DNA from 3 places in the Exiguobacterium sp. s102 genome. Region 2 is predicted to be linked to each of the others. Evidence: riboswitches for the same ligand, from Rfam matches in the RefSeq annotation. Region 2 holds a riboswitch; each other region holds the start of a gene.
What was found. Region 2 has a riboswitch for S-adenosylmethionine ahead of KNQ02_RS00550 (methionine ABC transporter ATP-binding protein). Riboswitches for the same ligand answer to the same signal wherever they lie in the genome.
Positions count from the first base shown of each region.

Region 1: linked by a shared signal. The riboswitch ahead of KNQ02_RS09875 (Na+/H+ antiporter NhaC family protein) and the one ahead of KNQ02_RS00550 (methionine ABC transporter ATP-binding protein) in region 2 are both predicted to bind S-adenosylmethionine.
Region 3: linked by a shared signal. The riboswitch ahead of msrA (peptide-methionine (S)-S-oxide reductase MsrA) and the one ahead of KNQ02_RS00550 (methionine ABC transporter ATP-binding protein) in region 2 are both predicted to bind S-adenosylmethionine.

Region 1 is NZ_JACSML010000003.1:7,809-18,477, reverse strand. It holds gene KNQ02_RS09885 (aldo/keto reductase) at 1-802, opposite strand, end outside; gene KNQ02_RS09880 (hypothetical protein) at 961-1,161, shown strand; gene KNQ02_RS09875 (Na+/H+ antiporter NhaC family protein) at 1,205-2,512, opposite strand; SAM riboswitch class I at 2,593-2,696, opposite strand; gene KNQ02_RS09870 (metal ABC transporter solute-binding protein, Zn/Mn family) at 2,776-3,744, opposite strand; gene KNQ02_RS09865 (alpha/beta hydrolase) at 3,914-4,873, shown strand; gene KNQ02_RS09860 (histidine phosphatase family protein) at 4,920-5,495, shown strand; gene KNQ02_RS09855 (YwpF family protein) at 5,499-5,990, opposite strand; gene KNQ02_RS09850 (hypothetical protein) at 6,134-6,463, shown strand; gene KNQ02_RS09845 (nicotinate phosphoribosyltransferase) at 6,563-8,014, opposite strand; gene KNQ02_RS09840 (cysteine hydrolase family protein) at 8,031-8,564, opposite strand; gene KNQ02_RS09835 (4a-hydroxytetrahydrobiopterin dehydratase) at 8,729-9,004, shown strand; gene KNQ02_RS09830 (hypothetical protein) at 8,994-9,491, shown strand; gene KNQ02_RS09825 (hypothetical protein) at 9,515-9,778, shown strand; gene KNQ02_RS09820 (rhomboid family intramembrane serine protease) at 9,847-10,593, opposite strand; gene acpS (holo-ACP synthase) at 10,662-10,669, shown strand, end outside.
Region 2 is NZ_JACSML010000001.1:114,018-124,686, reverse strand. It holds gene KNQ02_RS00560 (alpha-glucosidase) at 294-1,901, opposite strand; gene KNQ02_RS00555 (aminotransferase class I/II-fold pyridoxal phosphate-dependent enzyme) at 2,068-3,255, shown strand; SAM riboswitch class I at 3,318-3,424, shown strand; gene KNQ02_RS00550 (methionine ABC transporter ATP-binding protein) at 3,508-4,521, shown strand; gene KNQ02_RS00545 (methionine ABC transporter permease) at 4,511-5,176, shown strand; gene KNQ02_RS00540 (MetQ/NlpA family ABC transporter substrate-binding protein) at 5,210-6,025, shown strand; gene KNQ02_RS00535 (CAP domain-containing protein) at 6,823-7,701, opposite strand; gene KNQ02_RS00530 (hypothetical protein) at 8,061-8,417, shown strand; gene KNQ02_RS00525 (FN3 associated domain-containing protein) at 8,440-10,669, opposite strand, start outside.
Region 3 is NZ_JACSML010000005.1:104,949-115,617, forward strand. It holds gene KNQ02_RS12655 (enoyl-CoA hydratase-related protein) at 1-370, shown strand, start outside; gene paaX (phenylacetic acid degradation operon negative regulatory protein PaaX) at 447-1,334, shown strand; gene KNQ02_RS12665 (gamma carbonic anhydrase family protein) at 1,440-1,955, opposite strand; gene KNQ02_RS12670 (NAD(P)H-dependent flavin oxidoreductase) at 2,039-2,977, shown strand; gene KNQ02_RS12675 (DMT family transporter) at 3,390-3,818, shown strand; gene KNQ02_RS12680 (Crp/Fnr family transcriptional regulator) at 3,830-4,507, shown strand; gene KNQ02_RS12685 (DMT family transporter) at 4,520-4,999, shown strand; gene msrA (peptide-methionine (S)-S-oxide reductase MsrA) at 5,397-5,927, opposite strand; SAM riboswitch class I at 6,035-6,141, opposite strand; gene KNQ02_RS12695 (M20 metallopeptidase family protein) at 6,212-7,384, opposite strand; gene KNQ02_RS12700 (putative quinol monooxygenase) at 7,473-7,766, shown strand; gene KNQ02_RS12705 (SH3 domain-containing C40 family peptidase) at 7,822-10,578, opposite strand.

The DNA.
Region 1 (10,669 bases), on a different contig from region 2:
TTTCGTCAGGGTCCGGTCCGAGGCGGACTTCTGTCGCGAGACGATCGATTTGTTCGAGGTCGTCTGCATCGAGTTGGAAATCAAACACATCGAAGTTTTCAGCAATCCGTTCTGGTGTGACTGATTTCGGAAGCGCAACGATTCCGTTATCGAGGTGCCAACGTAGAACGACTTGTGATGGGCTCTTACCATGTTTTTCAGCAATCTCTTTGAAATCATTGATTTCAAGGAACTTACCTTGCATGAGTGGGCTCCATGCTTCGACTTGAATGCTGTGATCTTGCAAGTACTCATGCAATTCATGCTGTGGAAGTTGTGGATGAAGCTCGACTTGGTTGATCATCGGCGTCATGAGTCCTTCTTCAGCAAGTGTATCGAGATGATGTTCTTTAAAGTTCGATACACCAATCGCCTTGATTTTACCTGCTTCGTAAAGTTCGACCATGGCTTTCCATGCTTCGACATAACCTTCGACCGGCCAGTGAATGAGATAAAGATCGAGATAATCGGTTTCTAGTCGCTCAAGTGACTCAGCGAAAGCCTCTTTCGTCCGTCCGGCACGAATGTCATCGTTCCAAACTTTAGACGTCAAGAAGAGTTCTTCACGTTTCACGCCGCTTTCTTTGATTCCTTTTGCGACACCACGTTCGTTTTTGTAGACGGCAGCCGTATCGATATGACGGTAACCGACGCGAAGTGCTTCTGCGACGGCAGCCGGTGCTTCCGTCTCTTCATCGACTTGCCAGACACCGAACCCGATCTGTGGAATCGTGATACCATTTGAAAGTTTTGCGTATTGCATGTATATACTCCTCCTTCAATGAAACTAGAATATGGATTTGCCTGTTCAGTTTAGCATGAACTTAGCGGAACATCTGTTTTGATGCTCATAAGCAGGGAATATAGAATGGGAAAGAGAAGAAAGTCTACTGATGCATAAACGAAGAGAGGTGTAATATCATGGTGAAATCGATTAAAAAAGTACCAAAAGGAGTCTGGACAAGCATCGCAGCACTATTAGGTGCTCAAGCCACGTTCCTCTTTCTTGGTGCCCGCAAGACAGGACGCAACCCATGGGTATGGGGGGGAGCAGGACTTGTTCAATTTCCGCTTCCGGCGATTGCCTATTTCATTTTGAATCGTCAAGAAAAACAGAAATAAAGTGAACCCCCCGTCGCAGACGAAGCGACGGGGGGTGTTTGTTTTACGACATGTTGTTTTTCTGTGCGGCATCACTCTTCCGGCGTGGGAAGCCGAAGAAGATTGCCAGTGATCCACAAACGAACAGTAAAAATGGATAGAACAAATAAGGAATCAGTTCGGGTGACGCCGTTTTCGTCAATTCAGCGGCAATCAAAAGTTGCGCTCCGTACGGGATGATTCCTTGAACACCACAGGAAAAGAGGTCGAGGATACTGGCTGACTTCTTCCGGTCGATGTCATACGTATCCGCGATTTCAGCAGCGAGCGGACCGGCGACAAGAATCGAAATCGTATTATTTGCTGTTGCGAGATTCGTTGCACTGACGAGGGCAGCCATACTGAACTCAGCTCCCCGGCGTTTCGAAATCTTTCGTGTCAGCGTTTCTTTGAGATAAGCAATTCCACCGTTATAGGTGATCAGGCTGACGAGTCCACCCATCAGCAACGTTAAGATTGAGATTTCTGCCATCCCCATCAATCCGTCAGACATCGCGAGGACAAATCCACTTACTCCGAAACTACCGTCGATCATTCCGATGATGCCTGTCAATAACGTCCCGCCGAGTAAGACGAGAATGACGTTGACACCAAAGAGTGCGAACACGATGACGGAAAGATACGGAATCAGCTTATAAAATTCAAATGCTTTCGCTTCGACGACATCTCCGGAACCTGACACGAAAGCGAGTAAGATGACAGTGATGACGGCAGCAGGCAAGACGATTAAAAAGTTCGTTCTGAATTTATCACGCATGTTCGTTTTTTGTGTCCGGACAGCGGCGATTGTCGTATCTGAGATAAACGATAAGTTATCACCGAACATTGCTCCACCGACGACGGCAGCAGCGGCGAGTGCGACATTGACACCCGTCGCGTCATGAATCCCGAGTGCGATCGGTGCAAGGGCAGCGATTGTGCCGGTCGAAGTTCCCATCGCCATCGAGATGAAAGCGGCAATGATGAACAATCCACTCATTAAAAGAGACTGGGGTAGGAAACTGAGTGCAGCGTTGACGGTCGCATCAATGGCTCCGATTGCATTCGCTGTTCCAGAAAATGTGCCGGCGAGTAAAAAGATGAAGACCATGATCATGATGTCCGGATTTCCGGCACCGCGGGCAATCCGCTCGACGGTCTGGTTGATGTCTCCCTTAGATGTCGCAGCAGCAAAAATCAAGGCGATTAAAGCTGCAATCAAGATGGGGAATTTGTAAAAGTCGTTATAGAAGATTCCTGCACCGATGAATAATACAAGGAAAACGAACAAGGGGAACAACGCCCATTTGTTCGGCGTAACCGTTTCGTTCATGTGAATCACTCCATTTCTTCAGCATACAAAAAAAGACCCCTTCGCAAGAAAGAAGGAGGTCTTTACTGAAAAAGACGCTCTTCTTATCTCTCAAGCCATAGCTTGCTGGATTTGGCACAGTACGAATCAATCGTCCGCTGCCGAAACATCATTGGGCCAGTCCCTCCGTTTCTCGCGATAAAAAGAAGTCATTTAGTTGTTTAGTCGTTGTTTAAAACACGTTTATTACCCTAACGTATCTTTTAATGCTTGTCAACTGTACCTTACTGCAGTGCTTGTTTGAGCGTCGTCACGTTTTCGTTCATCAAATCAAAGTACGATTGATCTTGTTGATCTTTTGCGACGGACTCGAGGTTATGAATCGTAATCGATTCGGCACCGATTTCTTTTTGGATGACACGGGCGACCTTTGGCGACACCGTCTCTTCGAAGGCGATATAGTTTAAGTCATGCATCTCTGCTTCCTTGACGATGGCAGCCAGCTGTTTTTGGGACGGTTCGTCAGACGGCGAGATACCGGCAATCGGCAGTTGCGTGAAACCGTAACGTTCCGCCAAGTACCCGTATGCGGCATGCGTGACGAGAAGCTCCTTTTTCGAACCGGAGTCAACAGCTTTTTGTAAATTTTGGTCGAGTTCATCTGCTTGTTTGTTAAAGAGTGCGAGGTTTTTATCAAACGTTTCCTTCCGGTCAGGTGCTTCCTTTGCTAACGCGGTCGTAATCGAGTCAGCCATTTTCTTGGCGTTGTTCGGGTCGAGCCAAACATGCGGATCGTATTGTCCATGATCGTGCGACTCTTCTTCAGCCTCGTGATCATCATGGTCATCGTGTGCGTCTTCTTCGTGCGTATGAAGCGAAGCGGAAGCTTCGAGTAAGTCGATATTTTTACTTGTCTCGACAAAACGAATGGAATTACCGGCTAAACTTTCCTTAATCTTTTCAGAGTACGGCTCAAGGGTTGTGCCGGTAAGTAAAAATAGATCGCCTTTCGCAATCGTCGTCAGTTGCTTCGGAGTCGGCTCATACGAATGCGGGTCGGCGCCAGGGGGAACGATTAATTCGACCTGGACGTCCTTTCCGCCGATTTCTTTGGCGATGGCTGCCGTGGCGAACGTCGACGTATAAATTTGCAATTTACCGTCTTCGTCTGAATTTGAAGTCGATGAGCCGCATGCGGCGAGCAGACTGGCAGTTACTGTCGCGATGGTTAACGCTGGAATGATTTTTTTCATATATGAACCCTCCAAGATAATTAAAACGTAATTGTTCCGATTTGGACTTTCTAACTATATCCGACGGAAATTAAAGCGTCAAGTCGGAATGTTGTGAAGTTCTAGTTCAAAATAAATCGGGTAAGAGAAGAGTAGAAGTGAAATCGGAATGAGCCTTGGAGGTGATGAGGTGAAACGTGAAACAGCATGGTTGATGGGTGGCGCCGCTATTTTGACGACGGCTGCTGCTGGTGCGAGTATTTGGAATAATTATGGAGCCTTACTCAGATGGACGGAGCCGGTCTTGCCGCTTACCGAAAAGCAATTAGCACCACGAAATCTTTTATACAAGACGGTCAATCAGCAGGACTTGACGTTAGATATCTATTATCCACCGGGAGAAGGGCCGTTTCCGGTCGCGATTTATGCTCATGGCGGCGCATTCGTTCGTGGAAACCGTGATGATGTGTTTAGTTTTGCTCCAATCATCGACCGGTTTTTAGAACTCGGGATTGCCGTTTGCAGCATCGACTATCGTTTATTTGAGGATGGCAGCTACTTTCCGGACAACCTGGAAGATGTTCGAGATGCCTTATGTTTTTTAAATCAACAAGCGGATGAATTACGCATCGCGCGCGGTCGCATGCTTTTATGGGGTGATTCAGCAGGTGGAGCCCTAATGTTGACGACGGCGCTTGCCCCGACTGAATTTATCGGCGAACAGGCGGAGGCGCATCTTCCTTTAATCAGTGGAGTCATCGCCTTGTATCCGCCGACGAATTTTCTGTTGTTTAAATTCATTCAAACCTGGATTGCCCATATCAAGTTTTATGGGGGTGGACGTGAAGAATGGCGACAGTTGATGATGCGTGTCTCCCCGGCGACACATTTAAGTTCCGACTCGCCGCCGATCATGTTGCTGCACGGAAAAAAGGATCCGATTGTCCCGTTTGCTCAAGCACTCCACTTTGTTGAGAAGGGGGCGGATGTCGGGGCGGATGTTCGATTATTCTCTTTCCCGAATGGCACACATTCGCTGGCGAGCTTTGCCCAAACTGAAAATCCACTCAAAATTGAACGTTTGCTCGAACGAATCGAAGCCTTCAGTTGTCAAGTGCTTGTCTTACCGAAACGAGAGGCGCTTCATTAGGAAACATGATACAATCAGTCATATTTCTTTAGAAGGAGACTGCAATATGACGGAAATTTGTTTAGTACGACACGGTCAAACGGACTGGAACTTAAACGAGCGGATTCAAGGACGTGAAGATATACCGCTTAACGAGACCGGTAGAAAACAGGCGGCTCTCAGTGCTGCCTACCTGGCAGAAGAACAGTGGGACGTCTTGATTTCAAGTCCGCTATCGCGAGCTGTCGAAACTGCTGAAATCATTGGTCAATCGATCGGTCTAAGCTTGACGGAAACGGATGAACGGCTTGTCGAGCGCGAATTTGGAACGGCTTCCGGTGAACCGGTCGCCGGAATTTACGAAGCAGTGCAGGCAAATGATGCAGAGCGCGTCCCGGGGCTTGAAACGGAAGCGGAAATTCAACAGCGTGTCTTCAGTGCGGTTGAAGAACTGACAGAAAAATATCGAGGAAAACGCCTCTTAGTCGTCTGCCATTCGCATACGATTAAAGCGGCACTCTCCTCGATTGATGAGACATTCAGTTACCGGACGCCGTTAAAAAATGCATGTGCGAATTACATTCGTTTTTCCGACCGTTATGAGATTGAGCGGATTAATGTAGCGGACCATATCACAATTTGAACATCATCCTTCGACGGTTGCCGGATGTTCTTGTAAGTACTGTTTAAACGTTTCTTTCGCGATGCTCGTGATATGAGCACCACGTTTAGAGCGTCGGTCTTTATATTCTTGAATCAGCTCTTCGCCAGTAAAGTTGTCTTCGACGACTTCACGCAAAATCGATTCGGATAAATCATTTTTCATCATGACCATCTTACCGGTAAAGAGATAAGAGACGCCTTCGCTCAATTGCGTACTTTCATAAGGGGTGACAATCATGGCGGCGGGGTCATTGTCCGGCCGTGAAATCGTGATTTCAATCAAAGCGCGCAGCTTTTTCTCGAACAGTTCTTTCAAAATCGGTTGATCGGTGTCGGTGACGACGATTTCAGCGACCCACTGGGCGGTTTGGTCGGTACTCACCGTCAGCCCATCTTTAATCTGAACGGGGATTGTCGTATCTCGCCCTGATTCATCCATGAGAATACGTAATGTACACAATTTAAAGGTTTTCAAAAAGAACTCCTCCTTTTGTTGTTCGTACGTGATTTTCTTCAGTATAACGTGAGTCTGTCGCCTGCGCGAAACTTTTCGTAACGTCTTCGAGTCGAACTATGTTTAAATGGAACTAGAAATCAGAAACAGGAGGACCGTTTATTATGCCGCAAGCACTTATAGGAATATTAGGAATCGTGGGGATTATCTTACTTGCCCATCACATCATCATGTATTGGCATGCTGAGCCAAAAGATCGCCCGACGCTTGCGTACCGCATAGCGCTCCTGATCGCCTGTTTGCTTCTTATCAGTGGAAGTGATCATTTAATTAGTATCTTTTACGCCGATTCTCTTGCTGAGTTCGGTCAACGGATTACCTATATCGTCTTCATCGGAGGTGCGCTTGGTTTTGCGTGGTACTTTCGTCAACAAATGGAACAAGCGACAGCCAAAATGACTGCTCACCCAAACGAAACAGCCCACTTCAGTTGAAGGGGCTGTTTTTAGCGTATAGAAAATGAGAGGGAGATGAAAAGGTAGCCTTTTAAGACGTCCGTCAAGAAGCTTGATTCTTGAGGCTGCTTGATTTTGTTATTTTACACCACTTGCGAGGCGTGTTTTCCGAATCATGTCGAGTTTCAGTTTCCAGAGACGGTCGCTGAACGTGACGGCATAGATTTCAGGTAGACGTAGACGTTTGTACTCTTCCCACAGGCGTCCGATTTGCTGTTCGTGGAACTGACGACTTTCTTCAATCGTCGGAACGGTATACACGAGTTCACCGTCCTTGAAGATCGGTGCAAGTAACCGTTCAACCTTAAAGTTTTCAATCCGGTTCCGGAACGACGGGTCACGGACGTCAATCAAATCGACGAAGTCGAGTTGACTCGGATCTTCATCGAGTAACGTGATGTAGTCGCCTTTGAACTTGTTCGTTTCCGGGTCGACGATGCGGTACGCCTCCTTGATATGCGGTGTCGTCGTCTTCGCTTTTGAAGACGAAACTTTGATGACGGGTGCAAGTTCGCCGTCAATTTCGCGGGCGACGAGTTTATAGACCATGCCGAGCGCCGGTTGTTCGTACGCCGTGATGCCGCGTGTTCCGACGAGGAAGGTGTTTGCCTGTGCCCCTTGGATGCGAAGGTCTTGAATGACATATTCGTCTAAATCACCAGACAGGACAATTTCGACGTCGAGTAAGCCGGCTTCATCAAGCATCTTCCGGGCGCGTTTTGATAGGTAGGATAAGTCGCCGGAATCGATTCGAATCCCGCGTAACTTATGTCCGTCTGCTGCGAGTTCTTTTGCGACCGTGATCGCGTTCGGGAGTCCGCTTTTAAGCGTATCGTACGTATCGACGAGCAGTGTCGCCTGATCCGGATAATGCGATGCGAACGTCCGGAAAGCCGTCAACTCATCATCATGAAACTGGATATCTGCATGCTCCATCGTTCCACCACATGGGATACCAAAGTCGCGGCCGGCCGACGCGAGGCTTGTCACGTCGAACCCGGCTAAATAAGAGGCACGTGTTCCGAAGTAAGCAGCATCGATTCCTTGGGCGCGGCGTGAACCGGCTTCGAGGAATTTCGCGCCTGGTGCCGACTGCCGAATCCGTGCGTATTTCGTCGCGATCAACGATTCGTGATTGGCGATGTTCAAGATGGCCGTTTGCAGTAACTTCGCCTCAAAAATCCGTGCTTCAATCCGGACTAATGGTTCGTTCGGGAAGACGATTTCGCCTTCTTTGACACTCGAGAGGGAGCCATTGAATTTAAAGTTACGTAACTCATCCTTGAATTCATCCGGGAACCCGATCATCGTTTGAAGATACGTAATGTCTTCTTCTGTGAAGTGGAGTGTCTGGATATATTCGATGATATTTTCAAGACCGGCGAAGACGACATAACCACCTTCGAATGGATTGCTGCGGTAATAGACGTCAAAAACAGCACGTTCATTATGGCGCCCTTCCTTCCAGTAGATATACATCCATCTCGGAAGATAGAGGTCAGTATGAAGTGCAAGATTACGTTGTAACATGAAGACAGATCCCTTCTTATTCGCCGACGACTTCTGCGCCGATCGATTGTTTAAAGTGTGTGAGTGCCCAGTCGTGGCCGGCCGCATTGAAGCTGGCGACGGCGTCAGCATGGACGACGATTTTATAGCCGAGATTGTACGCGTCGACAGCAGTGTGCAAGATGCAGATATCTGTACAAACGCCGACGAGGTGAACTTCTGTGATATGCCGTTCACGAAGACGTAAATCTAGGTCCGTCCCAGCAAAGGCGCTATAGCGCGTCTTGTCGATGACATGATCCGCAACACGCGCCATCTCTGCGACCTGTCCGAATAAGTCCCGTCCGTGTGTTCCCCGAATATTATGAGGCGGGAAGAGGACGGTTTCCGGATGGAATGTGTCGCCTTCTTCATGAAGGTCGTTTGCAATGACGACATAATCGTTCGTCGAAAATTCATCCATGAGCGATGCGATGCGTCCTTCGATGAGTTGACCCGGTTTACCGCAAGTCAGCTTACCTTCATCGGCGACGAAATCAAACGTATAATCAATAACGATAAGAGCGCGCATGAGCGATAGCCCCTTTCCTGAATGGGATATAGTGTTCTCTTTCACATTGTACTCTATCTCACTTCGAAGGCAAAAGGAAGAAATCGAACGAGTAGAGGTATAAGAAGTAAGGAAAGTAGGGTATAAGGTATAGGACGAAAACGATAGTAGAGGAGGAGAATGGAATGGAACGGTTGAATGAGTATGAGGTAGAAGAACGTTTAGAAGGTCTGAATGACTGGAGCGTCGTCGATGACGAAATCGTACGCATCTACACATTGGATTCTTTTCCGGCGGCACTTGATTTTGTTCAAGAGGTCGGTTCTTTAGCAGAACACTTGAATCATCACCCGCGGATCATGATTGATTATAAACAGGTGACGCTCGCCGTGACGACACATGATGCCGGCGGGTTGACTGGGAAAGACTTCGAACTCGCGGAGGCCTGTGATGCCATCTAAACTATTCATTACATTCGGTAGCGGTAACTTTGTCGACCAAATTCGCTCGCGTGATGCTCAAATTCGGGCAGCGGGTGGAAGCGGAGAAGCATTACTCTGGATTGAAACGGACGGAAAGTCACCGTTTCAAAGCGGGAACAGCTATACACTCCTCGAAACGCGTGGTAATTTTGATGAGAAGGGGACGATTTTTTACTGGTCGATTCCGGCAGATCAAAATAGCGGCGATCTTTTCATCCATCAGGTCATGTCGGACCCGAAAGTACTCGGGGCAGAATATGGCAGTTTTCAAGCCTTACGGATTGCCCGCGTCGAACGGGCGACGGATCTCGTGTTATTGATTCAATTCAAGGACGAAGGAGATGCGTCACGTTACGCAAAATCAGTTGAACGCTTGACGGTTGATCAGTATGCTGAAGAGGCAGGGAAGTCGTTTGCGCCTTCTCCAATTATGAAACGTTATCAACTTGTACCACCATTACATTAAAATGACACAGGGGGAAGAACCAGATGAAAAAGAATTATTTTGTACTCGCAACAGTAGGTGGCGCACTAATCGGAGCAACACTCTCATTACTTCATAAAGATACACGCCAAGCACAAATCGAAGCGACGAAGCGTGCGTTTGGCGGAGCCGGCACACAACTTTCGGCAGTCAAACAAGATCCAAAAGGACGTTTTGAAGAAATTCGTGCCCTCTACACAGATAATCAAGAAACCATCCATAATCTGATTGACGATGTGAAGGATCTTGCGGAATCTTTCCGGAAGTAAGAATAAGAAAAAAGCGCCGAGTCTGTTTTCCGTAGTACGGAATCAGACAAGGCGCTTTTTTTTGTAGATTAGATGAATCGCGCGAGTAGACCGAAAACGGCAAAGGCAACGATGACATAAAACACGATGCGTCCCGTTTGACCGGATCCTGTCGAGTGAACGACATGACCACCGAACGTCGCCCGTTGACCCGTATTAAACGGACGTGTGAACGGAACAGCGCTTTTTCCGAAGATGAATCCAGCTAGGAATCCGAGGAGGAAACCATACAAGTGACCGAAGACGGAAACGTTCGAGCCGATCAGTGTAAAGACGGCCGTGATGGCACTAAAGATGTAGACGAGTCGTGCATCTTCGACAGAAATGATCGTCCGACGAAAACGACCGAGATAAACGTAAAAGCCAAGCAAACCTAAGATGGCTCCAGATGCTCCCGCCTGTCCATAAAATAAGTTATCGCTCAACGTGACATACGTCAACACGTTAGCGAGCGTTCCTACAAGCAAGTAAAAGATGGCAAATTTCACATGCCCGATCATCCGCTCGAGCGCAGGAGCGAAAATAATCAACGCAAACGTATTAAAGGCAATGTGCCAAAAATCGTAGTGTAAAAATGTCGCCGTGACGACACGCCACCATTCGCCCTTCGCGATGAATAAATTAATCGCTGAACCATAACTGAGGGGAGAGAAACCAAAGCCGAGTAACTGATTCAACTGCTCGATGACAAACAGAGCGACTTGGATTAAAATGAACAACGAAACGACCGGATAAGAACGTGTGAACGTTTGTAGATTTTCCGTTCGACTAAACATGACAACACCTCGCTTCACTTTCATTCTATATGAAGTGGACGAAGAATAGAACTGTGGAGGCGTAGGGAATGATTTA
Region 2 (10,669 bases):
TCCCGTCAAAAGTGGGTCATCGGCCATTTACTTAATGGAGGACGGGAACGTTCATCCTCGACCCCTGTGGGAAAAGGTAGCGCGATTCGCGGTGAGGATAACAAAACCGTCCGTCACTCTGATTGATGTTGGAGCGACTCTTGAGTCAGCTCCTTCTTTTTTCATCAGCCCGTTCGAAATCAGCGGGACCTAACTCTTGTCATGACCCTCGATCAGAATGTTCCTCAAAACCACGGCACTTTTTCTAGCGTGTCACTTTCTTGTATTTTCCTAAGATGAGACCCTTCACTATTTCACCGACTCGTTTGGTACAGACGCGCCTCATAGGGCTGTAAGATCTCACTTGCACTCTCTTCATAGTTCGAGAGAAGTAACTGTTCATTCGGTAAGGCGAATGTCGTTTCGACCTGTTCATCATGGACGTTCAAGACGATTCGCCACGTCACCCCTGCGAATTCCCGTTCATATACGTAAAGATAAGGATCCTGAATCGCCAAATCACGATACACGCCATACACCATGACAGGATGTTCTTTTCGTAATTGAATCAACTCCCGGTAAAACGCGAGAACCGATTGCGGATCCTGTTCAGCTGCCTGCACGTTGATTGTTTTATAGTTCGGATTGACCGTCATCCATGGTGCCCCTGTCGTAAATCCGCCTGCCCGGCTATCATCCCATTGCATCGGTGTCCGCGAATTATCCCGCGCCCGTAGCTGCATCGATGACAAGACAGTGCCACTCGGCTCTCCCGCTGCGACGCGCTCCTCGTAACGATTACGGAAGGCGACGTCTTGGTACAGAGAAGCATCCGAGAAACGAATACCCGTCATCCCGATTTCTTCTCCTTGATAGACATACGGGATACCCGGTAACGTGTGTAGCATCAAGCCGAGTAACTTGGCGCTCTCGACACGATAGCACTCGCTACCGAAGCGCGTGACTTGTCTTGTATGATCGTGATTATTCAAAAATTGTGAAGCGACGCCTTTCGGGTACAGCGCATCATACCACCGTTTTTGAATCTGTTTATACCGCAGCAGGTCCATTTCTTCCATGTCATCGGCGACTTCGAAATGAAACAACGTCTGTAACTCCTGACGTTCTTCGCTGACATATAACAGCCCATCTTCGGGACCGACAAACGGAATCTCCCCGACCGTAAACAATTCTTTCCCCGCAAGAACTTCCTGATGCATCTCCTGTAAAAATTCATGGACTCCCGGTTGATTGCCTAAGTAGGACAAGTCAAACGGATCCTCCACATCGTCAAACGCCGCTCGTTTTTTAATCAAGTTAATGACATCCATCCGGAAACCATCGATGCCTCGGTCGATCCACCATCGCATCATCGTGTAGACAGATTGACGGACGGCAGGCTGTTCCCAGTTCAAATCAGGTTGTTCTGAAGCAAACGAATGAAAATAGTACTGTTGCCGTCCTTCATCCCACGTCCATGGACTCGGCGCAAAATACGACCGCCAATTGTTTGGTGGTGTTCCTTTTTCCCCGTCATGCCAAATGTACCAATCTGACTTATCATTCGTTTGATCACGGCGCGACTCCTCAAACCAGTGATGTTGATTACTTGTATGATTGACGACAAGATCGAGAATGATTTTTAAGCCGCGCGCATGCGCCGATTCAATCAGCTGGTCCAAATCTGCCATCGTGCCGGCTTTCTCCATGATGCCGTAATAGTCAGCGATGTCGTAACCGTTGTCGATATCAGGTGATGTATAACAGGGGTTAAGCCAAATGACATCCACCCCGAGTGAGGCGATGTAGTCAAGCTTTTCAATCACGCCCCGCAAGTCCCCCATCCCGTCTCCATTCGAGTCGTTAAAACTCCGCCAGTACACTTGATAAACGACGGCTTCTTTCCACCAGGTCCGATTCATCTTTTCCATCTCCCGTCTAGTAGTCGATCGATTACTTGTCTAGTGTATCAAGAACGTCGTCTGAAATTGGAATGTTCTTCTAATTTTTAAGGGATTTTAAAAAACCTCTTTCATTTTGACTGAAAATTCGCTATTCTTGACGACAATACCCGAAGGAGGAACAGAGATGAAACATTTCGCCCCATCGATCGCCATCGATCGCTTGCCCGATCCCGTCTTCGCAGAACTTGCCCAACGGATCGGTTCCGTCAAAGCCGCAGGACACGACGTCATCACGCTTGGTCAAGGAACACCGGACCAAACGACACCCGTACATATTCTCGATGCTTTAAAACAAGCCATCGATGATGCAAGCAATCTCCAATACCCGCCGTTTCGCGGACATGATTTCTTAAAACAGGCCGTCGCTAATTTTTATGAATCAGAATTTGGCGTGTCGGTTGATCCGGCGACAGAAGTCGCGATTTTACTCGGAAGCAAGGCCGGCATCGTCGCCCTTCCGCAGACGATCGTCAATCCCGGTGAAGGGGTCATCGTCCCGGATCCAGGTTACCCGGATTACTTATCGGGCGCAGCACTTGCCGGTGCGTATCCGATCACGCTTCCGCTTCTCGCTGAAAATAGCTTTTTGCCTGACTATGATCTCCTCGATTCGCTTGACGTCGAACGAGCCCGGATGTTGTTCCTCAACTATCCGAGTAATCCGACCGGTGCGACAGCGACGGCAGCGGCTTTTGAACAGACGGTCGCGTTCGCTGATGCACATGACATTTGCGTCGTCCATGACTTAGCGTACGGCGGGATCAGTTTCGATGGTCCGACGCGGAGTTTCCTCCAGACGGAAGGCGCTAAGCATGTCGGGATTGAGTTGTTTTCACTCTCTAAACGGTTCAACATGTCCGGCTTCCGGATTGCCTTTGCAATCGGTAATCCGTCCGTCATCGCGAGCATCGAAACATACCAGGAACACCTTTACGTCAGTGCCTTCACACCGATCCAGCATGCAGCGACGGTCGCACTTTCAAGCGACCAGACATGTGTCCGTGAACTGAGCGCCTTGTATGAGACGCGACGCGATGCGTTGTTCGGTGCATTAAACGAAATCGGCTGGGCAGGACCGGTTCCGGGTGGTTCGTTCTTCGTCTGGCTCCCTGTTCCGTCCGGCTTCACGTCACAAAGCTTCACCGATCACCTGCTCGACGAAGCGCACGTCGCCGTGACACCGGGTCATTTCTTTGGTACATACGGTGAAGGTTACGTCCGGATCAGTCTGATTGCCGATGTCGACCGACTCGTCGAGGCTGTCAAACGAATCGGGACCCTTCAGCTCTTCCAAACCGCCGTTGCCGAATAATTCTGAAAAAACGTTTGACAGATGGGAATCATTTCCGTTAAAGTAAATCCCAACAGCATAGCTACTTATCGAGAGCGACCGAGGGATTAGGCCCAACGACGTCCGGCAACCACCAGTAATGGAACGGTGCCACATCCTACAGAACTTCTTTTGTTCTGAGAGATAAGTTACGAAATTCTACAATTCGTCGCTTTTTTCTGGTTGCTCTCTAACTGGAAAAAAGCGATTTTTTTGTATAGGGAGGGAAACATCATGATTGAGTTCGCACACATCACAAAACAATTTGTCCGTGACCGTACACCGATTTTTGCATTAAACGATGTCAACTTAACGATTGAACAAGGGGAAATTTTCGGCATCATCGGTGAATCCGGCGCCGGAAAAAGTACACTCTTACGGTTGATTAACGGACTCGAGACACCGACGAGCGGTACGGTCATAGTAGACGGAGCCAATCTATCACGTGTCTCCAAAACGTCTCTCCGCAAACTCCGTCTCCGGGTCGGTATGATCTTTCAACACTTTCAACTGATTCAGTCCCGCACCGTTGCCGACAATATCGCGTTCGCCTTAAAGGCTGCCGGTGTCAAACGGCGTGAGTTCCCGAAACGGATTCAAGAATTAACGGCACTCGTCGGACTCGAAGGATTCGAGACGAACTACCCGAGCCAACTCAGTGGTGGACAAAAACAACGCGTCGGCATCGCACGAGCGCTCGCCAACAATCCAAACGTCTTACTCTGTGACGAAGCGACATCAGCGCTCGATCCCGTGACGACGCTCCAGATTCTCGATTTACTGAAAGATTTGAACGCCCGGCTCGGTTTGACGATCATCCTCATCACCCACGAAATCGACGTCGTCAAACAAATTTGTCACCGCGTCGCCGTCATGGCGCACGGTGAAGTCGTCGAAGTCGCTTCGACTTACGCCATATTTAGTCAAGCCGAACATCCGGTCACAAAACATTACGTCGATACGGCACTCCAAATCGAGTTGCCGGAACGGATTTTACGGACGACACCCGGCAAAGTCATTCGACTTCAGTTCACGGGTGAAAAAACAGGTGAGAGTACCTTATCTGAAGCCATCAAACAATTCGATATCGCAGTCAGCATCCTGCATGGGAAGGTCGACTACATTCAGGACGTCGCGTTTGGCGTCTTAATCGTCAGTTTGACGGGACCGACACTGCACGTGAATCGTGCCTTAACCTGGCTCGAGGGACAGTTGCACGCAATCGAGGTGATTCAAGATGTCGCTTGACCGGTTTACGACAATGCTTCCCGACTTAACGAAAGCACTCGGAGAGACGGCCTTCATGGTCGGCATTTCACTCGCCTTCGCCATCATCATCGGAATTCCACTCGGGATTTTATTATTCATCACCGACCGCGGACTCTTTTTCCAAAACGTTTTCATTCGAACGACGTTGGACTTCGCCATCAACATCGTCCGCTCGTTACCATTCATCATCCTACTCGTTGCTTTGATTCCATTGACGCAACTCATCACGAAGACGACGATCGGTCCCGCTGCCGCCTCGGTCAGCTTGAGCGTCGCCGCGATTCCGTTTCTCGCCCGACTCGTCGAAACCTCACTCCGTGAGATTCCACCCGGCTTGATTGAAGCAGCAGAAGCGTGCGGGGCGAAACCGCTTCGCATCATTATCAGTGTTCTCCTTCCGGAAGCATTGCCCGGAATCATTCAAGGCTTGACGTTGACCTTGATCAGTCTGATCGGATTCTCAGCGATGGCAGGGATTGTCGGTGGCGGCGGAATTGGTGACCTCGCGATCCGGTTCGGTTATTACCGGTACGATAACGTCGTCATGATCATGACGATCGTCGTGCTTGTCGTCATCATTCAAGTCATTCAGGCACTCGGCAACCGGTTCGCACGTGTCGCCGATAAACGATAACTTACAAATAGAGAACGCAAGGGAGAGATTACGATGAAAAAACGCTATGCCTTTTTAGCAACAGGATTATTAGGAGCAAGCATCTTAGCCGGATGCGGTGACAGCAGTGCAAATGAAGAAACGAAGTCCATCAAAATCGGGGCGACGAGTGGTCCGTATAGCGATATGGTCAAAGAAGCGATTCAACCGGGACTCGAAAAGAAAGGCTACAAAGTCGAAATCGTCGAATTCAGTGATTACATTCAACCGAACCTTGCCCTCGGGAGCGGTGATATCGATGCCAACCTGTTCCAGCACTCGATTTATTTAAAAACGTTTGCGAAAGAAAAAAATCTCGATCTCACAGGGTTGATCACTGTCCCAACCGCACCGATGGGATTATACAGCAAGTCCTATAAAACGTTGGACGATGTCAAAGAAGGTGCTGAAGTCGCGACACCGAACGATCCGACGAACCAGGCACGTGCTTTGAACCTGTTAGCGGATCAAGGTTGGATTGAACTAAAAGCAGATACCGATCCATTGACCGTCTCAGAAAAGGACATCATCAAAAATCCAAAGAAACTCGTCATCAAACCGCTTGAAGCCGCTCAGCTCCCACGCGCTGTCGAAAGTGTTGATATTTCAGCTGTTCCCGGAAATTTCGCACTTGCTGCGAAGTTCGACTTACTCGATGCACTCGCACTCGAGACGATGAACGAGCAGTACCGCAACTTAGTCGCTGTTAAGACAAGTGACGAAGACAAACAACTGGCCAAAGACTTAACCGCTGTCGTCAAATCGGATGATTTTAATGAAGTGATCGAAAAATCATTCAAAGGATTCAGCAAACCAGACTGGGCGAATTGAGCAGGAGTGTCTGTCTGACTTTTACGCAAACACCTTCGTCTTGCCACTTCTTAAAAGGGTAAACGCCATAAAAAACCGGACGGCTCCACCTCCTTTCAATAACAGGGGTGGGCCGTCCGTTTTTTCGATAGTATCTCTGTTACTCGTCGCTCCCCTCTTCCCGAATCGCAGCCTTTCTCAGGTCTTCTTCCATTAGAAAGCCTAAAAAGATTTGCTTCCACGTGACTCCTACGGGAAAAAGCGCAAGGCTTGCTTGCGCCTCGCCCGAGGAAAGCACGAGAAGCAGGAATCTTTTCGCCTCTTAACATTCATTTCCACCGACTGACACCACATATTTTCTGATTCGTAGAATGCGTCGCCCATCCTTCCCAAATCGTCTCCGAGCGGCAAGCCTTCGCGCCGCTTCGTTTCACTGCAGGGTTGCGCTTGCTTGCTCTTTCGCTCGAAAGCGATTCGTGTCAGGAAACGCGACGCATCACAGGATTTCTAGTATCTCCTTCTATATAGAAAAGCTAAAAAAGATTCACTTCATCGTGACTCCTACGGGAAAAAGCGCAAGGCTCGCTTGCGCTGTCAGAGGCAGGCGAGACCCTGCATCTTGACCTGTAAGGGAAAGAGGCAACGGCTTGCGCCTCGCCCGAGGAAAGCACGGGAAGTAAGAATCTTTCGTACCACTTATATCAACCACCTACGTTTTTTGATTCGTAAGATATCACGTTTCCCGGGACTCAAGACAAACCAAAAAGCCTAGGTTCCCATTGACGAGAACCTAGGCTTTACTTTAGTTCGTGCTATTTTCACGGTGTTCTAAAGTTAATCGTAAAGTACGGTGCATCTTTTCTAAACGCCACTCCAACATCCGCTTGTTTGAAGCCGCTTTGCATGATGTTCTCACGATGCCCTTTTGAGTTCATCAATCCCCAGTGAGCAGCGAAGACATTTGGATACCCCATCGATAAGTTTTCACCCGCCATCGAGAAGCGAATGCCTTCTGCCTTCATCCGGGCGAACGGGTCACGGCCTTCAGGATCCGTATGCGAGAAAAAGTTATTCTCCGCCATGTTTTCACTGTGTCCGCGCGTGACCGGTTTTAATGCTGTATACGGCGACAATGCAGGTTTCTTGTATTCGGCACGTTCCCAGTTCATCAGGCGTAACATCAATTTCTCATCCGTCGTCCGTAATGCTTTTGAAGCAGCACCATAGAACCCTTCTTTTTTCGCTTCGACGTCCTTCGGAATCGCCAGTGTTGCTTTGACGCGATTTTTATCATATTGATCAAAGAAATACGTCACGTAGTTATCGTTCTTTTCATAGACGGCTGCGTGATCAAGGTTCAGCATGTAGTTCGTATTTCCCTTTCGATAGGACTTGACGACCTTCCAGCCTTTTTTCGCAAGCGTCGCTTCCGTATCTTTATTTAACGTCGCGCCTTGCGTCGTCACGCCGTCCCGGAAACGATACTTCCCGTAATCTTTCCCGTCTTTCGTCAGTGCGACAAACTCCTCTGTCGCTGTCCGTCTGACTTCCCACTTGTATCCCGGGTACTCACTTGTATATGCATCAATCAGCTTTCCCCCACTTTTCGGGTACTCCGCCTCCGCTTGTTCGATTGGAACGCTTTCGCAACCAAAGAAAGCAAATGCTATTACCCCGAGGACTAATACTTTTTTCATCCTGCTGGTCCGCCTCCTTCTTTCTTGCATTACCCTTATTTTAAAAGAAATTGAACCGTTCGAACAGTCAGAGTATCCATTCTAAGAAAATCACATGATTCATTCGACTTGTTCACAACACAGACACATTTTAGTAACATCGCCTTTAAAGGTCTGACAACTTAGTCCGAAGCCATTCTCATTTCATTATCGTACAGAAAATGAACTATTTTCCCCTCTTGTTGAAATGTGTGAACATTCTTTTATTTTCATTCTTTGCAAATCTTATTGCCGTTCTTTCATCACCTAGCTAATATTAGGAATCGTAAGGAAAAAAAATACGTGTTTGTCCATATAATATCCATCAAAAGGAGTATGCCATGATTCTTCTCTACTTTATCTATGAATCGATTACGTTTCTCGCGATTCAGCAGTACTTGTTTTCAGGTTGGATGATTCTCGTTGTGTTGACGGTCTCCTTTAGTCTCGCGAACGCACATGACGAAGTTCACTATAGCCAACGTTTCGGATTCGAACTGCTCGTTCCCGGTGTCGGAAACTTATTACGGAAGAACTTTATCGTCGGTCTCGCCACGATTATTACCTTAATCATCATCCACTTCATGTACATGTTTCGGATCCTTCCTCTTGAAACTGCCCTGCTCCTCACCTTTTCAATCAGTAGCCTTTCCTTCCTATCTCTTTTTATCCGAACACACAAAAAAGCGGACCGCTAAGTCCGCTTTTAAGCCTCTTTACTTAATACTTATCTGTTTCTTTCAATTTATACCCATTCGATAATTCTAACCAAACCGTATTTCCTTTTTTCGTTTTCACCTTGATGTAAGGACGGTCTTTAGAAACACGTAGCTCAAGAAGTTCACCTTGCTGATCAGCGTGTGTCTCACTTGCTTTATCCCAGTTTCCTGCAAGTTTACGCTCGATGAAGATATGTTTTCCTTTTTGAACAGCACGCCATTTCCCGATTTCTGCTTTACCATTAACTGCTTTTGCGCTTTCCATCCCCTGAATCGAAATGATTGCCGGATCGTGGTCGCTCGCGCTTCCGTCTGCTTCCATGTAATCCGAGTTGATGTTGACGATGTCAGAAGACGTATACGATTTTAAGTTTTTCGAGATTAGGATGTGATCGAGTACTTGTGCGTTACCATTATAGACATACGAGTAACGTTCTGATTTCGGAAGATCATCGACCGTGTTCCACAAGTTCTTTCCTTTGAGGATGTCGAGTGTTTTCGAGAACTGGAAGTCATTCAAGTCACCAAGAACAACGACATTCGAGTCTTTGACTTCTGTTTCGAGTTCATTGACGAAATCTTGGACGATTGTCGCAATCGCATGACGCTGTACTTCGCTCTTACGTACGACCGGTTGATTTTTACCGAAGTCTGCTCCGTCGCCACCTTTAGAGTTAAAGTGGTTGACGATGACATGGTACGACTCCCCTTTGAAGAGGAATTCCCCGACGAGTGGCTTCCGTGAACTTGCGAAGTTCGGGTCGAGCGGTTGAATCCGTCCCGGGTTACTCGTCAACTTGCCGTTTTCGACCGAAACCGCTTCTGTTGCCGTTCCTTTTTTACCTGGTGCAAGTGAGACGCGCTCCGGGTTATACAAGAAGCCGACACGGATGTTTCCGCCTGGCTGTCCGCCATCTTTTTTATCTTCTGGTGCGATGTCTGTATACGCATACTTAACGCCAGTTTTCGCTTCAATTGCTGCAATCAATGTTTCAAATGATTTGGATGCATCGACGGTTCCACTATCAACTGCACCATCGTTATCTTGCATTTCTGTCAAACCGACGATGTCCGGTGTTTTGAGGAACGTCGCAATCCCTTCCGAGACACGATCAACTTTCCCGGCGTCTGCTGTCGAAGCAAAGTTTTCGACGTTATACGATGCGACCGTCAAACGTGACTCTCCTGTTTCGATGTTCGTCGGTTGACGATCAATTTCACTCGTGACGAGTTTCGGAAGATCAGCTGCTTTTGACAAGACTTTATAAGCAGAGTAGTTGTAGCTCATGACGCCTTCAATCGTTCCTTCAAAACGGTCACCTGATTTCGCACGGTATGACGAACTGCCCATCTCGACGAAGAGACGTTCCGGGTTGACGTTGTCTGCCGTCAAGATTGGTGTACCACGTTTCGTGTAGACTTTGTCTGCTGTTTGCGTCCGGACCGGAATCGTCCGGTTTGCTTGTGGACCTGTAACGATGGCATTCGGAAGTGCAACACGCATCCCTTCGACACTTTCATACAGGTCGATTGCATCTTCTTCCGGATCAAAGTTCGCGAACGCATCGTTATCGACGACATCCGTCGGAATCAAGACGCCGTCCCCACCGAGGACGATGCTTGCAGGTAATCCTTCGTTAAGTGCTCCTTTAACGAGGTTGACAGCACTGAGCTCTGTTACAGGCAAGTCTGTCTCCGCTTTATCACTATATCCACCTAATAGCCATTCTTTCACATATCCAGTTGTCGCGACCTTTTGTCCGACTGCCGCTCCGTGGTTTTTCGAATACACTAAGATACCTTCAGATGTCTTACTGTTATTATCCGGATTCGGATCCTGCATGTAGAAGTTGTTTGCATCCACGATATACGTGACGACACCTGTCGTCCGAACGAGTTGATCGGCGTATGGAGACAAATGTGCAATTCCTTGGATACTGCTGATTTTCGTGAGGGGTGGTGCGATGTAATATTTGAACGTCGAAACGGCTGACGTTTTATCATTCTTGACGACGACTGCTTGAATCGTCATTTCCTCATTAATTATGATCGGCTCTGAGTAAACCGGACTTTCAACTGTCGGTGTTGATCCATCGACTGTATAGTGAATCGTCCCTTCCCCTGTAAGCGTTACTTTATCACCACGCTCAACTTCGCCGACTGGGTCAGCCGTTGGTGCAACGAGAATATCGCCTGCTACTGCTTTATGTGATCCTAAATCTGTTAATGTA
Region 3 (10,669 bases), on a different contig from region 2:
CATCCCGGGAGCAGGTGGAACACAACGCCTTCCGCGTTTGATTGGTGAGACACGAGCGAAAGAACTGATTTTTACGGCGAAGAAAATTGATGCCGAGACGGCAGAACGATACGGTCTCGTCTCGCAAGTCGTCGCGACAAAGGATGCGTTGTTACCGGCTTGCTTTGAACTTGCAGCAGCGATGCTCCGTAATGGGCCGATTGCCATTCGTCAGGCGAAACAAGCGATCGATGGCGGAATGAATGTGTCGCTCGCTGACGGCTTACGACTTGAAACGGAAGCCTATGAGGCAGTCATACCAACCGAGGACCGGCTTGAAGCACTCCGCGCCTTTGCTGAGAAACGAACACCGCAGTTTCAAGGGAAATGAGGATGGTCGCCACCTGAAATAACACGTATACTAACGGTACACAAAAAAACGTTATATCAAAGAGAGAGTGAATGACATGAGTGCGAATACCCAATCGATGATTTTTACGATTTATGGCGATTATATCCGGCACTACGGGAATCAGGTTTGGGTGGGAAGTCTGATTCGGTTGTTGAAGGAGTTCGGACATAACGAACAAGCCGTTCGCGTTGCCGTTTCACGAATGGTCAAGCAAGGATGGTTGATTTCTGAAAAACAAGGGACAAAAAGTTTTTATTCGCTGACGGACCGTGGGGTCGAACGGATGGAAGAGGCGGCACGGCGGATTTATAAGTCGACGCCACACGTCTGGGATGGAAAATGGCGGACATTAATGTATACGATTCCTGAGGAAAAACGTCAGATTCGGGATGAGTTGCGGAAGGAACTGACATGGAGTGGCTTCGGTAACTTATCAAACGGGGTCTGGATTTCTCCGAACCCGCTTGAAAAAGAAGCGACACGTCTGATCGAGGCGTATCAGATTACCGAATACGTCGATTTTTTCGTCGGCGAATACCACGGACCGCAACAAGATCAATCGCTCGTCGAACGTGCTTTTCCACTCGACGAGTTACAAGCGCGGTACGAAGCATTCATCGTTGAGTACAGCCGGCGTTACATCGTCCACCAAAGCCAAATCCAACTCGGAGAGATGGATGAGGAACAGTGTTTTGTCGAACGGACGAAGCTCGTCCATGAATACCGGAAGTTTTTGTTTACGGATCCTGGTCTCCCGCAAGAATTACTTCCGGATGCCTGGAACGGACACCATGCGGCAGTATTGTTCGAACAATACTATCGCCTGCTTGCGGCACCGGCCAGCCGATTTTTTGAGTCGATTTTCAAAGAGACACACGACGTGACACAAAAAAGTGCTGACTACGATGCGTCGGAGCATCCATTGTTTGCGGAGCGGTCGTAAGCGAAAGTAACCTTGTGCTTACGACCGTAGCGTCAATTGAGAAATGAATCTATTACAGCTGAACTCCGGTCTTCTGGAAGTTCACTTTTCGCATGTGGAAAACAGTTATTGTCCGAGCTGTTCCCGGAAGGCGTACCCTTTATCAACATAGGAGTCGATTGATTCCTGAATCATCTCGAGATCAGCTGGTGTCAACTGCCGCACGACTTTACCGGGGGACCCGACAATCAAGGAGCGGGGCGGGAACTTCTTGCCCGGGGGAATCAACGTATTGGCGCCGATGATACATTCTTCACCGATTTCGGCGTGATCAAGGACCGTCGCCCCCATGCCGACGATCGATCTGCGACCGATGCGACAGCCATGGAGAATCGCATTATGTCCGACCGTCACCTCGTCTTCGACGATGACAGGTGCCCCTTCGTATAAATGAATCGTCGCGTTGTCCTGGATGCTGCAACGCTTCCCGATTGTAATCGGTCCTTCGTCCCCGCGTAATACGGCGTTGAACCAAACCGTTGACTCTTCACCGATCGTTACGTCACCGATTAAGAATGCTCCCGGCGCCACGAAGACGGTCTCCGCAAGTCTAGGTGTCGTATCACGATATGGAATATTCATAAAAATCCCTCTTTTCCGATTAATGAATTTCAATTCAGTCTTACTTAGTATACCATTCTTAAACAGCAGATTGGAGGAAGACGATGTCCCGATTATGTGAGTTACTGCAAATCCGCGTTCCAATCATCCAAGGCGGAATGGGAAATGTCAGTCATGCTGCCTTAACGGCAGCCGTCTCGAATGCCGGTGGTTTAGGAACACTCGGTTGTGGCACACGTTCGCCGGAAGAAATGCGCCGTTTGATTGAGCAGACCCGTCAATTAACAACGCATCCGATTGCCTTGAACATTGCGATTGGTGTCTCGCCGCATACGGAAGCCCTGATTGAATTAGCGATAGCAGAACAGATTCCGGTCGTGTCCTTATCAGCCGGAAACCCAGCACCCTATACTGAACGTTTACGGACGGCCGGAATTACGACGATTGCGGTCATCGCGTCAGTCAAACATGCATTAAAGGCAGAAACGGCCGGGGTCGATTTGCTTGTTGCAGAAGGTGTGGAAGCGGCAGGTATCAATTCACCGCTCGAGCTGACGACGCTGACACTGGTTCCGCAAATCGTGGATCAGGTCACGCTTCCCGTCATCGCGGCTGGTGGAATTGGAGACGGTCGTGGCCTTGCAGCCGCTTGGATGCTTGGTGCATCCGGTGTTCAACTCGGTACGCGGCTGATTGCGACGCAAGAAGCAGTCGTTCATGCGAACTACAAGAACCATCTCGTAGAAGCAACGGATCTTGAGACACGAATCATCGGTCGTTCCGTCGGTCGTGTCCGGCGTGTGTTAAATGGACCGTACGTTGCTGCACTACAAGGTGTTTCATCGCTTGATGAGTTTAACGCGAAGACGACAGAAGCGTATCACGTGACGGGTGCGGTCGATGGTGACGAGGTCAACGGGTATGTCAACGCCGGTCTCGTGTCTGGTCTCGTTACAGATATTCCGACCGTATCTGAATTATTCGAGCGGATGCAACAGGAAGCGTATACGCAAATTGAACGGGTGCGGGCGGATTATATGTAATCGAGAAGTGAGGCGGATTGTAGACAACGTGCGATCGGGAGATTAAGCGTCGTTATTCGTTGCTTTCCTCGGGCGAGGCGCAAGCCGTTGCTCCTTGATCCTAACGGACAACGCGCAGGGTCTTGCCTGCCTCTGAACGTGCGTTAAAAAACGCACTTTTCCCCGTAGGAATCAACGAAACACGACGTTTTTTTTAGATAATACCGCTTTGAAGACGAGGCGAGACGGGGAAGCGCGAACGGATTGCATCCCGATATCTCATGGTTACGCCTCTTAATCGATTATCTACACGCTGAAGACGGGCAATCCGTCTTTTTTTATACAATTTTTTAAAATGGGACATTTGTCCTTTTCAGATAAGGTGAAAATAGTGTCTACTCATAACAGAAGAAACAAAAGGAGGTGCCTTAAAGTGCAGGGAGTTATATTCGCATTAATGAGTGGACTATTCATTGCGTTGCAGGGGATTTTTAATGCCCGTTTAGGAGATGCCATTGGTCCGTGGTTTTCGGTGACGATCGTTCATTTCGTCGGATTGATGGGGTGCTTAGCGATTTATAGTGTGGTTCGTGACCGGAAAATCGGCGGTTTTCGACAGCTTCCGCTCCTCTATGCCAGTGGCGGATTGCTTGGCGTACTCGTCGTCGTGACCGAACTGACGTCGATCCAGTTACTTGGCATGACGTGGGCGATGTGTTTGTTGCTCGTCGCACAAATTTTATGTGCATTCGTGATTGATTTGAACGGCTGGTTTGGTGTCATCAAAAAAAGGAGTAACCGGGGACAGTGGATCGGGATCAGTTTGATGCTTGCCGGAGTTGCGATTTTTTCACTGTCCTAAAGGGAGGGCCTATGCAGACGATTGAGACCTATTTAAAACAGTACGACTTAGCGGATATTTTTACGGAGACCAGTAAAGGCTATTTACGCATCGAAACGTTTTCGGAAGGGGACCTGTTATGTGTGACGGGTGAACCGATTGACCGGATGTATTTCATCGTCGAAGGAAAAATTAAAATCTCTGCAGCATCGGCTGAAGGGAAACAACGGATTTTACGCTTTAAAAAGGCGATGACGGTGATTGGTGATGCGGAATATATCAATCAACGGGAAGTCTTGAATACCATCGAGGTGATTACGGACGTCGTGGCACTCAGCATTCCGTATGCGATCTTACGTGAGCACAATACGACGAACACCTTTTTACAATTTTTACTGCGGGTCATTACGACCAAGTGGTACGCGGACTCGAAATCAGCATCATTTCATGTCCTCTATTCGGTCGAAGAACGATTTGCCGGATATCTGTTATCGATTACCTCGGACGTTTCCGACAGTCTGTTTTATCAAGAGATGCGAACGTCGAATCTCCATGACGTCGCCGATTGGCTCGGGACGAGTTACCGTCATTTAAACCGTATCATCTCAACACTTTGTGAAGAAGAAATCTTGGCGAGACGACGCGGGAAAATCATTATTTTAGATGTAGAGCGGATTAAAGAAAAAGCGAATGGCAATAGTTACGAATAAGGAGGGGCTAGCATGGGACTAGGTATGTTTTGTGCGATTACGGCAGGAATGATGATTAGTTTACAGACGGTATTGAATGCACGGATGAGTCATGCGTTCGGGGCATGGGCGACGACGACCCTCGTCTTTTTTGTCGGGTTCATCGGTTCACTGTTTGCGCTACTCGTATTTCGGGGTGGCACATTCTCGAACATTCAAACGGTCGAACCGCTTTATTTATTCGGTGGTCTGGTCGGTGTCGGTGTCGTATTTTGTGTGATGCGCGGGATTCAGCTGCTCGGTCCATCGATTGCGATTTCGGTCGTCTTGATTTCGCAACTGAGTTTTGCATTATGTGTCGACTTGTTCGGTTGGTTCGGTTTACCGAAGCTTGAGCTTTCGCTCGGACAAGTCGCTGGATTGCTTGTGATGCTAGCCGGTATTTTTGTGTTGAAACGATATCAAATCGTAGAAATCGAATCTTCGGATGAGTTGTCGGAAAAGGTATCGTAATTCTTACGGTTAACTCTGGCAGTATAAAGTCGATTTTTTAGCGCGAAGACGAATCAGTAGTTGTGGAATGAAAGATTCGTTCTTTTCGTTGCTTTCCTCGGGCGAGGCGCAAGCCGTTGCTCCTTGATCCTCACGGACAACGAGCAGGGTCTTGCCAGCCTCTTGGCAGCGCGTGTTCACGCGCTTTTTCCCGTAGGAGTCAACGAAAAACGAAGCTTTCAGGGTGTACCGTAGAGAAAATCATAGAGTAGTGTTAGAGCGCAATCCGTCTCGAATCGCTTTGAAGACGAGGCGAAACAGGGGAGCGCGAACGGATTGCCTCTTGTTATAGCATATTCACTCTTCATAAGAGTGTATCTACAAACGAAAAGCCCGCACGAAGCGGGCTTTTTTTAGTTTAGACAGATACTTCTTCTTTCCAAGCCACATCGATGAATTCATCGCGACCGGATGCTTTCCGGTCTTTTTTGTAGTGCTCCGGATTCTTTTTGTGGAAGTTTTGATGATAGTCTTCTGCTGGATAGAAGGCTTGTGCCGCTTCGATTCGTGTGACGATCGGCTGCTTAAAGCGATTGCTCGCAGCAAGCGCGTCACGTGAAGCAATCGCAGCAAGGCGCTGTTCTTCCGTATGATAAAAGATGGCAGGTGCGTATTGTGTCCCACGGTCCTGGAACTGTCCGCCGGCGTCAGTCGGATCCGTTTGCGGCCAGTAAAGTTCGAGTAACCGCTCGTATGAGAATAACGCCGGATCAAATGTAATCTCGACGACCTCCGAATGACCGGTCGTGCCTGTTTTTATTTGTTCGTATGTCGGATTTTCGATTTGTCCTCCTGTATAACCGGAAACAATTCCGTGAATACCGGGCAGTTCTTCGAATGGTGTCACCATGCACCAGAAACAGCCTCCTGCGAATGTTGCTTTTTCCATCTATATCTCGTCCTTTCCGCTGGCGGTAGTCGCCCTGTAATCATTCGTGCTCTGACAGCGAGAAAACGAAAACGACTCCTTTGCTTGGTTGCAAAAGGAGTCGTCGCTTTTTATCAACCAAAGCTTGCGCTTTGCTGGTCGTAGCACCTTGCCACTGAAGGCAGGTTGCTGGGACGTCATCGATCCAGATCTCTCAGTCCACTCTTGATAAGTGTTATATGAAGTTGATTAAATTCGTTATCATTGATGTGATAATAGCATCTCTAAAACGACAAAGTCAATCATTAAGATTGTAAGGCATGCAGGACGGTCGCACCTAGAGATTTCGCGCCGACGAGTAGTGCCCGTTCATCGATTTCATATTTCGGATGGTGTTGCGGATAAATCGTACTCCCGTCCGTTTTGGCGGACCCCGTAAAGAAGTAGCTTCCTGGGATACGCTCTAAATAATAGGCGAAATCGTCTGCTGCCATCATCGGTTTGAGTTCTTTGACATGGGCTTCACCTAAAAATGCCGTCGCCTCTTTAACGAGATTTGTTTCTACCGGATGATTCCAAAGGGATGGATAACCCGTCGTAAAGTCGATGGAGTAGCTCGCACCGATTCCGGCACACGTCGTCCGAGCAACTAAATCGACCTGCTGGCGTAACTGGTGACGCAGCGCTTCGTCGAATGTCCGGATTTCACCGACAATCCGTGCCTCACCAGTAACGATGTTCGGAGCCGTTCCGGCATGGAATGAACCGATTGCGATGATGGCAGGTGAAAACGGATCAACTCGCCGACTGACAAGGTGTTGGAGATTACAGACGAGTTGTGCCCCGGCGACGAGTGCATCTTGTGTTTTATGAGGGGCTTGCGCATGACCACCCTGTCCGTGGACAACGATTTCGAATTCATCGATGGCGCACAGCGTATGTCCTGCGTGATAGCCAATTGTTCCGACAGGTAAGTCATTTTCGAGATGCGTACCGAAAATTGCATCGACCCCGTCAAGACAGCCGTCTTCAATCATTTGAATGGCACCACCCGGGAAGACTTCTTCCCCGTGCTGATGAATGAACACGATTGTTCCGTGAAGGTCTTCTTGCAGTGCTGTAAAGGCCGAGGCAAGACCGAGTGCAATCGCCGTATGTCCGTCATGTCCACACGCATGCATGACACCCGGATGAATCGAACGGAAGGCGAGATCCGTTTCCTCCTGCAGTGGCAGGGCATCGAAATCGGCCCGAATGGCGATGGTCTTTCCAGGATGTTTTCCTTTGAGGGTCGCGACGATCCCGCTACCACCGACGTTCCTGCGGTAAGGGAGACCAAGCTCATCATAAAATGAGGCGATGGCGTTTGGTGTCCGCACTTCTTGAAAAGAGAGTTCCGGGTGACGGTGCAGATCACGACGTCTTTCAATGATTTGTTGTTCGAGTTGATCGAGTTGAGTGAAGAGTTGCTGTTGCATCATAATCATCCTTTCAGGTTTTTGAGGTATGACTTTCTATAAAACGGGTAGAGATAGGAGTAATGAATGATGAGGAGGAAAACAAGTCATGGGAGAAATTATTGTCAACGCGGTCATCACAGTCAAAGCAGGTTTAGCCGATCAAGTCTTTCCGATTTTAAGTACGGTCTACAAAGCTTCACAAAACGAGCCGGGGTGCTTGCGTTATAGCTTACATCAATCGATTGAAGATGAACATCAGTTCATGCTGTATGAAGTCTATCAAGATGAAGAAGCGTTAGAAGCGCATATTGCGTCAGACCACTATAAAGCGTATCGCGAGCAAATCGAATTGTACTTAATCGATCGCCAAGTTACGAAATATGCGGAAATGACATTTTAATGTTAGCTAAAAGAAGCGGACCTCCCGGGTTAGGGAAGGTCCGTTTTTTTAATCATTACATTGATTTGAAACCGAGGAAGTGCTCACGCCAGTGCGGCTCGTAAATTGAACTGATTTGCAGTTGTGATCCTCCGGCATGAATGAAGTGTTTACTATCTAACATGATCCCGATATGCGAGGGGCCATCCGTATACGTGTTTTCGAAGAAGACGATATCCGAGCGTTTTCCGGAACTGATACTTGTGCGTTGATTTGTAAAGAACGCTCCGTACCAGTAACCGCGGACATTCGTCCGTCCGCCGTATTTTCCGGCTTGGTTCGTCGCATAATGAATCAAGCCGGAACAATCGAATCCACCATTCGCCACGTTTTGTGATCCCCATGTGTACGGAGTACCGATATGGGCAACAGCAGCTTGAATCAACTTTTCGCCACGTGAATTATTTTTCTTGTCAACTTTTGTTTCGCTCGTCACTGTAAGGGCCGTCACCGGGATGTAGACGGGCGTCCAGCCGGACTGAATGACATAGAAATTACCGACGCGGTAACGCGGATACACACGCTTGCCTTTTTCGACCAACCCGGCACTTTTTGGACTGGCAGGTGTGTCATAAAATGAAGTCGTTGCTTTGACCGTATAGACTTTTGAACGATTGATGGCTTGCTCGTTATATCGCATATCCGGTTTGCTCGTTCCGATATAAGGATTGAGGACGTAACCCGTTTGACCATTCGGTAGACGGACTTGCCAAAAGTCATCATCAATCGATTTTAATCCGATCAATTTCGTTCCTTTGCTTAAGTGACTCGCCGGACGACTGTAGGCGACGTCAGCAGAAAAGAGTGGTGTCTGGTTGAAATGGACGTAAAAGACGGTCCCGACTTTGGCTTTAGATGTCGGTTTATTTAAACCGAGCCGACTTGAGTCAACGAATCCGAAGCGTGATCCGATTTTAACGCGTGTGTAGTAACCGCTTTTTCCATAGGTCGTGATTAATGCTCCTTTTTTCAGTGTCCCAATGTTTCCGCTAAGACTGGCTTTTGGATGGACGACCAACTTGTCTTCGGTCACGTAACGTGTTCCTGTCGTCGCATACAGATCTGCTTTCGTTGCTGCGAGCGAACTCGTCAAGACGTATGCATATTCACCGCGGAAGATGATTCGGCTATAGGCGCCGCTCGTCCCGTAAATCGTCAAGAGCGTGTTCTTTTGATGATGCTTAAGAACCGTACTTGAACTGCTTGGGGATTGCTGGATCGGTGTTGTTTTTTGGATGTACAGGCGATTTGTTTTGGCATAGACTTTTGATTTCGCGAGTGAGCTCGTCAAGACGTACGCATATTCACCGCGGAAGATGATTCGGCTATAGGCGCCGCTCGTCCCGTAAATCGTCAAGAGTGTATTTTGTTTATGATGCTTCAAGACGGTGCTCGAACTGTTTGGCTCCACCTGAATCGGTGTCGTTTTTTGGATGTACAGGCGATCCGTTTTGGCATAGACTTTTGATTTCGCGAGCGAGCTCGTCAAAACGTACGCGTATTCGCCGCGGAAGATGATTCGGCTATAGGCACCGCTCGTCCCGTAAATCGTTAAAAGTGTATTTTGTTTATGATGCTTCAAGACGGTACTCGAACTGTTTGGCTCTACCTGAATCGGTGTCGTTTTTTGGATGTACAGGCGATCTGTTTTGGCATAGACTTTTGAGTTCGCGAGCGAGCTCGTCAAGACGTACGCATACTCGCCACGGAAAATGATTCGGCTGTAGGCACCGCTCGTGCCATAAATCGTCAAAAGTGTATTTTGTTTATGATGCTTCAAGACGGTGCTCGAACTGTTTGGCTCTACCTGAATCGGTGTCGTATCTTGGACGTAAAGCCGATCGGTCTTTGCGTAGACGACGGAATCGCCGAGGTGCGCCGTCAATACGTATCCGTAGGTATTATTGATTCGGACGCGGGAATAAAGACCAGATGTCCCGTAAAGATCGACCGATTGATTCGGTGCTAGTGTCCCGATGACCGAACTTGTTGCTGCTTTGTCGTAAATGGATGTCGTTTGTTGGGCGTACTTTTTCCCGGTCAGCGGATACGATTCAACTTCCTTTGAACCGAGTTGTTTTGTAAGCACGAAGCCGTAAACACCATTGAACTGGACACGGGTGAATGTGCCGGACGTCCCGTATGTTTTGACGGTAGCATTTAAAGAATAGCTCCCAAGTTGTTTACTTGTCGTATCGGCATCTGTATAAATCACAGTTTGTTGTTGGGCGAATTGAGTGCCTGTCGTTTCATAAACAGGTGTCTTACTTAAGAATTTACTTGAAACGAAGACGTAAACGTCGCCTTGTTTAATCCGCGTGAAGTCACCTGATGTCCCGTACGTATCGATTAACGTATTTTGAGTGATTGATTTTCCTGTCGGCGTATCAATTGAAGCAGTCGTATAGGAAGGCGCGAGTGCTGTTATGTATTGCGAATCGATTTTTTGATAAACCGGTTGCTTTGCAAGTTGCGTTGTCTTGACGAAGCGATAGACGCCATCGATTGAAATGCGTGTAAAGAGACCATCTGTGCCAAAGGTTTCGACGGCGGTCGTTGCTGGTAACGTCTTGACGAGGGTCGTCTCGTCAGCAGTCTCAAAAACAGGAGTTTCGGAAAGTGTGTACTGCGTTCCGGTTGCTTGTTCTGTTTCTGTTTGTTCTGTCACTTCCATTGGTGTCGGATTCGTATCCGCGTGGCCTTGTAGTGGGAGAGACCCGAGTAACATGACAGATGCCGTGATACTCGTAAACCAATATTTATAAGATTTCATTCATTGAGCTCCTATCATTAAAATTGTAATTTAGCATGTCTAAAGATAAGTTTAGCACTTTCTTTTTGGAAAAAGAGCTGGATATCAGAAA